DNA from 3 places in the Sphaerisporangium aureirubrum genome. Region 2 is predicted to be linked to each of the others. Evidence: riboswitches for the same ligand, from Rfam matches in the RefSeq annotation. Region 2 holds a riboswitch; each other region holds the start of a gene.

Region 1 (3,267 bases), on a different contig from region 2:
TATGTCAACGGCATGGGCAGGCCGACGCGGACGCGCGCACGGCAGAGGGCATGTGACAGCGCAACCACCCACCCACCAGGCATGCCGTCACACCCTAGCGCGACACCCGGCTGACGTCCCTCCCCTTGATCGCCGCTGGCCGCCCCGCTACGGGCTCGTAAACATGTCATGAGTAGTTCACATATGGAGTGGTATGTCAATGACGAACGTAACAGGTATCGCGGTCAGTGCTTGACGACCTTTCAACGTGGCGTTTACCGTTCCTGACGGGCGGGCCGAAGCATTCAGTATGTTGCCGAGTTCGTCGTGGGGGAGAGGACACCCGATGGCGTATCCGGATCTGGTTTCCCGGGGAAATGACATTCCCACGGGATCAGACAGCGTGGGACTGACCGATGATGATCTGCTGCTGCTCGCCGAACTGGCCAAAGGCGTAACCGTGGATCGGGTCGGCCGCCGGCTCGATGTGAGCGGCCGCACCGTCCGCCGCCGCCTGCGCGGCATCTGCGACAGGATCGGCGTGGCCACCGCCATCGAGGCGGTGGCCTGGGCCGCTCGCCGCCGGCTGATCTGAGATCAGTCGGCGATGCGCACGGCCCCGGCGAACGGCCTGTTGCCCAGTGGCGCCACCCGCACCACGTCGCCGGTGCGGGGGGCGTGCACCATCATGCCGCCACCGATGTAGATGCCCACGTGATGCAGATCGCTGTAGAAGAAGACGAGGTCGCCCGGGCGCATGTCCTCACGGGACACATGGGTACCCGCCGTCCACTGGTCGCCGGTGTAGTGCGGAAGGCTGATGCCGACCCGCTGGTAGGCCCACAACACCAGCCCGGAGCAGTCGAAGGAGCTCGGCCCCGCCGCGCCCCAGACGTACGGCCTGAGCTGCTGGGTGAGCGCCCACTTGGCGGCCTCGGCCGCCTTGCCCTCACCGGGAATCGGGATGGCCACCTTGGTGGCCCGGCCGTACCCGCCCACCTGTGACAGGGCCCGGCGGAACAGGCTGCCCTCGGTCTTGGTGACCAGCTCGCGGATCTTGTCCCGCTTGGCGTCGAGTTCGCCGACGAGCTTCTTGACCTCGGCCTCACGGGCCTTGGCGCTCTCCTTGGCGCGCTCGGCGCTGTCCATCGCCTTGGTGATCTGCGAGACCTCCTCGCCCTGCTGCAACTGCAGGGCGTAGGTGGTGGCCGCGCGGTCGAGGTAGCCCTCAGGGTCGCCGGACATGGCGAGCGCGAGCGAGGAGCCGATGCCGCCGGTCATGTAGGCGTCCTGCGCGTACAGGCCCGCCCTGCGGCGCTTCTCCTCGAGGTCGGTCTGGCTCTTGTCCAGGGTCTGCTTGGCGAGCTTGGCCGAGCGCTGCGCCTGCTTCAGGCGCTCCTTCTGGCCGTTGTACTGCTCGGTCAGCGCCTCGATGTCGTTGTAGAGGCGTTCCACCTGGTTCTTGAGCTCGTTCAGGCTCGGCTTGGGGTCGGCGGTCGCGGACATCAGCGGCGAGCCGAAGGTGAGGGCCGTCAGGGTGACGGTCACCATGGCGATGCGGCGTGGCAGGCGCCGTGATTCCGTGCGGCCCGATCCGGCGACGCGAGCCGCCATGGCCGTCACGGCCGCGCCGAGCCGGGACCTGTGGCCTCGGCGGGCGTGCCTGCCCGTGCTCTTCCCAGGCGTGCGCCCAGCGTGCACCAACGAGCTCCTCTCCTCGGTCGCCTACCGGGTTAGCTGACGGGTTCGGGCGGGAGTGGCCCTACCGAGTGCGCGGGTCGCGGAGATCGCGATTCCTCCCTCTCGGATTCACCCCGGGTGGCGGCCGGCCGGGATTTGGTCCCGGGCGGGTGGCCGTGTGGTTCCCCGGTTCCCGGCATGGTCGGAGGTGGCCGGGATTAGGCGGTCCGGTCATCGTGGGCGATGACCGGCATCGAGCCTGGACACTAGTGCAGCTCAGGTTCCTGCTCAACCAGAACTACGAATTCTGTAGAGGAATCACAACCGGCGCATCACGGCGCGATCACGCCGGGCGGGGCGCGGCACCCGCATTACGCTGCGAAGACTCCTGCTTTACGCTCCCATGGCGATGAAGTCGCAGGTGGTGGAGCCTTGATCTGGGAAATAACGGGAACCCTGCCACGTTTCGACGGCACGCTGTCAACCGGCTACCCAACGCGACCGGTATCGGCCTTGGGGGATTTTGGGGCGGGCCGTTATTGCCGGTGCGGGCCGGAGCGGGGCGGCGTGGCCCGGCGCCTGCGGATACGCTGACCCCTCATGGAGCAGGTCGTGGAGTCCGTCCCTCCCGGGAGCGAGCTGGTGGTCCGGCGTGCGCGCGCCACGGACGTCCGCGCCATCGGGCGGCTGGTGGCGTCCTATTCCGGCGACGGGCCGCGGCTGCTGCGCAAGACCACCGTCACGCTGTACGAGGACGTCCAGGAGTTCTGGGTCGCCGAACAGGGCGGCGAAGTGGTCGGCTGCGGGGCGCTGCACGTGCTCTGGGAGGATCTGGCGGAGATCCGCACGGTGGCGGTCGACGTGCGCTGCCGGGGCCGGGGCATCGGGCACCGCATCGTGGCGGCGCTGATCGACACCGCCAGGGAGCTGGGGCTGCGCCGGGTGTTCTGCCTCACCTTCGAGGTCGAGTTCTTCACGAGGCACGGATTCGCCGAGATCCAGGGCACACCCGTGTCACCTGAGGTGTACGCGGAGTTGCTCGACTCCTACGATGAGGGCGTCGCGGAGTTCCTCGATCTGGAACACGTCAAACCGAACACTCTGGGCAACACCCGCATGATCCTCCATCTCCTCCCGCGTACCTGACGGCCCGGGTGACGGAATGGAAAGGTGACTGTTGATCCCGCTGTCGCTACGTTGGGCAGCACCACAGCATGTGTGCCTGACATTTGCCGCATGCGAAGCCGAAGTGAGGTGAAACGGTGAGCACCGGACAGCCGCCGTACCCACGTGACGAACCGGACGACAACTCGTCATCCGGACCTCCGCAGTACGGGCAACAGGCCGAGCGACCCGGCTCGGGGCTCGACCCGGAGGTCACAGTCGTCCACCGCCCCCAGCCGACGTCGGAACACGGCTACCCGCAGCAGCAGTCGTACGGACAGCAGTCCTACGGCCAGCAGGACCAATACGGTCAGCAGCAGGGCGGGACCGGAGCCTACGGTCAGGGATATCCGCAGCAGTCGCAGGGTCAGCAGTACGGCCAGCAGGGCTACGGCCAGGCTCAGCAGGGCTACGGCCAGGCCCAGCAAGGCTATGGCCAGGGCC
Region 2 (3,267 bases):
AGTTGTAAAACTATATCCAGACCCCTACCCTGGGAACCGTTGCATTCATCGGCGTGGCCCGCCCCCGCACGGGCGGCCCGCAGTGAGGGGGACGGGACATGGACATCAAGGGAGCGGTGGCCGTCGTGACCGGGGCCAACCGGGGGATCGGGTACGCGTTCGCGCGGGCGTTGCTGGAGCACGGGGCCGCCAGGGTCTACGCGGGGGCGCGGGATCCCGGCAAGGTCACCGATCCGGATCTCATCCCGCTGCGGCTGGACGTCACCAGGCCGGACGAGGTGGCGGCGGCGGCCGTCACGGCGGGGGACGCCACCATCGTGATCAACAACGCGGGCGTAGGGGGAACGACGTCGAGGTTGCTGGAGGGGGACTTCGACGGCGCCCGCCAGGCCATGGAGGTCAACTACCTCGGCACCTGGGCCGTCGCCAGGGCGTTCGCCCCCGTGCTGGCCCGCAACGGCGGCGGGGCCCTGGTGAGCATGCTGTCGCTGGCGTCCTGGGCCGCGATGCCCGTGGCGCCGGGCTACGCGGCGTCCAAGGCCGCGCAGTGGTCGCTGACCGACTCGCTGCGCCAGGTCCTGCGCGAGCAGGGCACGCTGGTCGTCGGGGTGCACTCGGGGTTCGTGGACACCGATCTGAGCGCGTGGACCGACGCGCCCAAGATCAGCGCGGCGGACGTGGCCGAGCAGACGATGCTCGCCATCGCCGGCGACCTGTCCGAGGTGCTCGCCGACGAGCCCACCAGGCAGGTCAAGTCCGCGCTGTCGCGCCCCCTGAACGCCTGAGCCGCCCCGTCCGGGCACGGAAGAGCAAAAGGCAGGGCCCCGGCCACGTGGGGAGTGGCCGGGGCCCTGCCGGTTCAGGGGAGGTCCCCTGAAGGGGTACGCCCGGGATCCTGGAAGGGTTCATCCCGGGCACGGCCCGGACGGCACGCCCTCGCCCCGGAAGGGTTCACCCCCGCGCGGCCGGGACCGGGGCCCGATCTCCGGGGAGATTCGCGCCGGGCAGGACACCGGTGGTGTCCGTCCCGATCCCTTGGCGAGGGTTCACCCCGCGACAGGACGCGGACGACTTCCGTCCCGCCCCTTGGAGGCGCTCACCCCCGGCACGACACGGACGAGGTCTCGTACGGACGAGGTCCCGTCCCCCGGCCCCGGACGTGGTCCGTCCGGGGTCAGGGAGTACGTCCCAGGGCGCGCCTCAGGGTATTCCGAGGTCAGGCGCCCGGGCGGACGGCGCCCACGAAGCTGGCCTTACGGTACGAGCTCAGCTTGTTGATCTGGACGCGGGTGCCGCTGTGCGGGGAGTGGATCATCTTGCCGTGGCCGACGTACATGCCGACGTGCCCGAAGCCGGAGAAGAACATCAGGTCGCCCGGCTTGAGGTTCTTCCAGGAGACCTTCTTCTTGACGGCGCGGTACTGGCTGCCCGTGATGCGGGGCAGCTTCACGCCCGCCTTGCGCCACGAGTACATGACCAGCCCCGAGCAGTCGAAGGCGTTCGGGCCGCTGGCGCCCCAGCGGTAGGGGTCACCGACCTGCTTCTTGGCCACGGACACGGCGGTGCCCGCCTTGATCCGCTGCCGGGCGGCCTTGCTCAGTTTGGCCTTCTTGCCGGAGGTGCTCCCGGCGGAGGCCGGTGCGGCGCTCCTCGGCGCCGTGGGGGGAGCGGCAAGCGTGATGGGGGGCGTGATGACCTGCTCCGCGCCGGGTTCCGCCGTGGCGGCACCGGCCGTCGTCTGGATCGCCACAGCGCCGGCCGAAGCCGTCACGGTGAGGACGACACCCCCGAGGGAGAGGCGAGCGAAGCGCGACAGGCGGGGGTTGGACATGGTGCTGGACAGGATCGCTCCTCAGTTCTTCCACTTTCGCCTACCGGGTTAGCTGACGGATTCGGGCTTGGAAGTCGCCCTACAGCGGCAATAACCACTGATTCACCCCAGAGCCCGCTAAAGGGCCTATTGGGTCCCCGGTTCCGCGCTCCTTGCCGCACGGATTCGGCTGGTCAACGGCTTGTGCCATTTATGGCGGGACATACGAAGCCATTGACCTTATGGATGGGTGTGTGATTCCGGTCACCGCGGCGACCGGCCTTTCTCGCGACGGCATGGCGTGCTCGCCGCGGCCCAGAAGCTACACAGATCCCCAAGAACTGGCAAAGCCCAAGTGATATCTCTAGATCATAACGAGTGATCACAAAATGGAAAACGCCTGGTTAACTCCCACATCTACCGCCAAATGTGATTCGGCTCACACACGAGCCAACTCAGCCCTCCGTGAGTCCCACCAGTCACACGAGCCACAGGAGTTATCGATCTTGACGGGGAGCCACGAGCCGGCCCCTCACCTCGGGACGCCATAAAGTCCCGCCCCTAGCCACGGATTCGGGCGGGCAGGAAACACCGGGCGACTGAAACCGCTCAGGAATGCGCCGGACCGACGCGAGAACGCCAGGGGAAGGTCTCCCCCGCCACGACCCCTACGACGGCGCTCAGGGCCGTACGGCGGCGAAAATACCCCGGTAGGAGGACAGGGGGACGACCTTCACCACGTCGCCCGTGCGAGGGGCGTGGACCATCTGGCCGTTGCCGGCGTACATGCCGACGTGGCCGAGGCCGGAGGCGAACAGCAGGTCGCCGGGTTGCAGGGCGTTCAGGGAGACGCGCCGGGAGGCGCCCCAGGAGTACTGGCCGGCGGCGGTGCGGGGGAGGCTGACGCCGGCGGCGGCCCAGGACTTCTGGGTGAGGCCGGAGCAGTCCCAGGCGCCGGGGCCGGTGCCGCCGTAGCGGTACGGCTTGCCGATCTGGGCGTAGGCGAACTGGAGGGCGGTGCGGGCGTTGCCGGAGGCGGGGCCGTTGTACTTGACGCCGGCGCTGTTGGGGTTGCCCGCGTTGAAGGCGTTCAGCCTGCGCAGCAGGCGCTCCTGCTCGCCGACCAGCTTCTCGACGTCCTTCTTCTGCCCGCGAAGGTCCTCGAACAGCTTCAGCGCCTTGTCGTAGGCGCCCTTGGCCTTGTCCCGCTCGCCCTTGAGCGAGCTCATCGCGTCCTCGTACTCGGTCAGCGTCTGCGAGCGCCGCGCCGACATCTGGTCGATGGAGGCGAGGCCCGCCAGCAGCGCCTCGGGGTCGCCGGTGGTGACGAGGTTCGGCCAGGACAGCAGGTCGCCCGACTGGTAGCTGCTCACCGCGACCGACACCAGGCCGGCCCGCAGTTCGTCGGCCCGCTCGATCTGCTGCTTGAAGCGGCCGTTGACGGCGTTGTACTCCTT
Region 3 (3,267 bases), on a different contig from region 2:
CGTCCTGTACCGCAAGCCCTGGTGGCAGCGCCTGATCATCTTCGTGGGTGGCCCCGCGATGAACTTCGTGCTCGCCTTCGTGCTCTTCGCGGTCGTGCTGATGGGGTTCGGCATCCAGGTCGCCCAGCCGGTCGTGGCCGCCGTCTCCAAGTGCGTCATGACCGTCCAGGAGCAGCAGAAGGGCCAGGAGTGCACCTCCGCGCACGTCGCGTCCCCCGCCGCCGTGGCCGGCCTGCGGGCCAACGACAAGATCGTGGCCGTGGGCGGCACCCCGGTCACCAGCTGGGAGCAGGCCACCAAGCTGATCCGTCAGCACGGCGCCGGGCCGATCGCCGTCCAGGTCGAGCGGAACGGCACGCCGCTGACCCTCACCCCGACGCTCATCGCGCAGGACCGGCCCTCGGCGGACGACCCAGCCAAGATCGAGAAGAACGCCGGCTTCCTCGGTGTGAGCCCCGTGGTGGTCGTCGAACGTCAGAACCTCGGCTTCGTCGCCGGCACGATGTGGGACTTCACCGCCCGCACCGCCGCGTCGCTGGCCCGCTTCCCCGAGCGCATCGGCGGCGTCTGGGACGCCGCCTTCAGTGGCGCCAAGCGTGACATCAACAGCCCCGCCAGCATCGTCGGCGCGGGAAGGATCGGCGGCGAGATCGCCGCGTCCGCCGCCCCCCTGGACACCAAGATCATCTCGTTGATCCAGCTGCTCGCCTTGGTGAACCTCGCGATCGGCATGTTCAACCTGGTCCCGCTGCTGCCCCTGGACGGCGGCCAGATCGCCGGCGCCCTGTGGGAGGGCATCAAGCGCGCCTACGCCCGCCTGCGCCGCCGCCCGGCCCCCTCCTACGTCGACATCGCCAAGGCCCTGCCCCTGACCTACGCCGTGGTGGCCGTGCTCCTGGTCATGAGCACCCTGCTCATCTACGCCGACATCGTCAACCCGATCCGCCTGTCCGGCTGACCGGGCCCCATCTGACCGGCCCGTGCCCCGGGCCGGTCAGTACATCGAGATGTGCACGTGGTCGAAGTGGTTGGCAGTGACGCCGCCGCGGTCGGACATGGGGCGCCAGCCGGGGAAGCCCAGGTTGTAGATGCGCTGGCGGTAGATCACGTACTTGACGCCGAGCTTGCCGCCGTTCTTGATGATCCAGGCCGCGATCTCGTTGCCGAGGGCGGCGTCTCCGGCGGCGGGCAGCGCGCCGCCCGAGCTCAGCATGAAGTCGCAGGCGCGGCCGAGCGGGTGCTCGCCGCTGGTCTCCGCGCGGTAGCAGCCGACCGGGAAGCGCAGTGTGAAGTGGCTCCGCACCTCGGCGCGCATCAGCCGGGTGCGCGGGGTGATGTTGTCGCTCCCGGTGGGGAGTTCGGGCGCCCAGGCGCCGTTGGCCCGCTTGCCGGGGGCCGTGGGGATCAGCTTGTCCAGCTTGTCCTTGATCTCGTCGATCAGCTTCTCGGCGTCCTTGCGCTGCCCGGAGACCTCGGTCATGTCGTCCCGCAGCTCGGCGGTGAGCTTCTCGGCGTCGCCCGCGGCCTGCTTGCGGGTGTCGCGGGCGGAGGCGAACCCGCTCAGCCGGGCGCTCTGCTCGGCCTGGAGCTGCTCGAACATCGCGGCGCCGCCGTACCCGGGGGACATCAGCTCGCCCACCAGCCCGAGGCCGCCGGCCTGGTAGCGCAGTTGGGCGATGTCGCGCACTTGCGACTGGGCCAGGGCGTACGCCGCCTCGGCGGACTTCAGCCGGTCGCGCGCCGCCTTCTCGGCGGCCTTGGCCTTGCCGACGGCGACGCGCTTGGCGTTGTACTCGGCGATCAGCTTGTCGATCTTCTTGGTGAGCGACGCGAGCTGGGCCTTGAGTTCCTTCTCGGTGGGCTTGGGGGCGGCGGCTCCCGCCACCGCCTGGCCGGGCACCAGCCCGGCCATGAGCAGAACACACGCGGCCATGACCACGGAACCGCCGGTAGTGCGCGGCAGAGCCTTCTCCTCTCCATCCGCCGACCGGGTTAGCTGACGGGTTCGGGCCGGAGTCGCCCTACCACACGAGGTGGATTCACCCCAGAAACCACTGGGTCCCCGGTTCCCTGGCGAGGCGCCAGGGATTAGGCGTGACCGCCGTTACCGGCGGGAATGGATGGGATGCTAGTACTCTGCAGCGCCTTGTGGCGACTCATCGGACAAATTGGGCGAAACTAGGCATCCCTCAGCATCCGCGCGGCCTCCTCGGGCAGCACGTCGTTGACGAACGCCCCCATCGCCGACTCCGACCCCGCGAGGTACTTCAGCTTCTCCTTGGCCCGCCGGACGCTGAACAGCTCCAGGTGCAGGTACGCCAGATCGCGCCCCTCCCGCACCGGCGCCTGGTGCCAGGCCGCGACGTACGGCATCGGCACCCCGAACAGCCCGTCCAGCCGCCGTAGCACCCCGGTGTACAGGGTGCCGAACTCCGCCCGCTCCTCGGGCTCCAGGGCGTTCAGGTCGGGCACCCGGCGGTTCGGGTAGACGTGCACCTCGAACGGCCAGCGCGCCGCGGCGGGCACGAACGCCGTCCAGTGCTCGCCGGCCGCGACCACCCGCGTGCCCTCCGCCCGCTCGGCCGCCAGCACGTCCGCGAACAGGTCGCCGCCGGTGCGGTCCCGGTACCGCGCGGCGGAGCCGAGCATCTGCCGGGTGCGCGGGGTTAGGTAGGGATAGGCGTAGATCTGCCCGTGCGGGTGGGCCAGCGTGATGCCGATCTCGGCGCCGCGGTTCTCGAAGCAGAACACCTGCTCCACCCCGGGCAGCGCGGACAACTCGGCCGTGCGGTCCGCCCACGCCTGGAGCACCAGATCGACCTGCGCGGGGGAGAGGGCGGAGAACGACGAGTCGTGCCGGGAGGTGAAGCACACCACCTCGCACCGGCCCACGCCGGGCCGTACCTCGCTGAGCCCGCCCACCTGCTCGTACTCGCCCGGCACGAAACTGAAGGACGGGAAGCGGTTCTCGAAGACCGCGACGTCGTAGTCCGCGGCCGGGATCTCGGTGAGCCGCCCCGGCGCCGACGGGCACAGCGGGCACTGGTCGGCCGGGGGGAGGAAGGTGCGGCCCTGCCGGTGCCCGGCGACCGCCACCCACTCGTCCAGCAGCGGGTCGTAGCGCAGCTGCGACGACGGCGGGCGGGGCGGCAGGTCGCGGGTGTCGGGCGCGCCGCGGTCGGCGTCGTCCGCGCGGTCGAAATAGATGAGCTCGCGTCCGTCGGCCAGATGAGTGATCGTGCGTTTCATCCCCCGGCCACCTCGCTT

The links. A riboswitch is a leader RNA that binds a small molecule or an ion and turns the genes downstream of it on or off. The one in region 2 is predicted to bind cyclic di-AMP.
Region 1: linked by a shared signal. The riboswitch ahead of ACFP1K_RS19655 (C40 family peptidase) and the one ahead of ACFP1K_RS29580 (C40 family peptidase) in region 2 are both predicted to bind cyclic di-AMP.
Region 3: linked by a shared signal. The riboswitch ahead of ACFP1K_RS27325 (coiled-coil domain-containing protein) and the one ahead of ACFP1K_RS29580 (C40 family peptidase) in region 2 are both predicted to bind cyclic di-AMP.

The regions. Positions count from the first base shown of each region.
Region 1 covers NZ_JBHSRF010000028.1:3,472-6,738, reverse strand. The annotation lists gene ACFP1K_RS19660 (LuxR family transcriptional regulator) at 326-574, shown strand; gene ACFP1K_RS19655 (C40 family peptidase) at 577-1,680, opposite strand; cyclic di-AMP (ydaO/yuaA leader) riboswitch at 1,686-1,894, opposite strand; gene ACFP1K_RS19650 (amino-acid N-acetyltransferase) at 2,260-2,805, shown strand; gene ACFP1K_RS19645 (hypothetical protein) at 2,973-3,267, opposite strand, start outside.
Region 2 covers NZ_JBHSRF010000060.1:33,899-37,165, forward strand. The annotation lists gene ACFP1K_RS29570 (winged helix-turn-helix transcriptional regulator) at 1-8, shown strand, start outside; gene ACFP1K_RS29575 (SDR family oxidoreductase) at 99-785, shown strand; gene ACFP1K_RS29580 (C40 family peptidase) at 1,217-1,831, opposite strand; cyclic di-AMP (ydaO/yuaA leader) riboswitch at 1,854-2,012, opposite strand; gene ACFP1K_RS29585 (C40 family peptidase) at 2,491-3,267, opposite strand, start outside.
Region 3 covers NZ_JBHSRF010000051.1:21,106-24,372, reverse strand. The annotation lists gene ACFP1K_RS27330 (M50 family metallopeptidase) at 1-958, shown strand, start outside; gene ACFP1K_RS27325 (coiled-coil domain-containing protein) at 995-1,933, opposite strand; cyclic di-AMP (ydaO/yuaA leader) riboswitch at 1,968-2,105, opposite strand; gene galT (galactose-1-phosphate uridylyltransferase) at 2,179-3,249, opposite strand; gene ACFP1K_RS27315 (DeoR/GlpR family DNA-binding transcription regulator) at 3,246-3,267, opposite strand, start outside.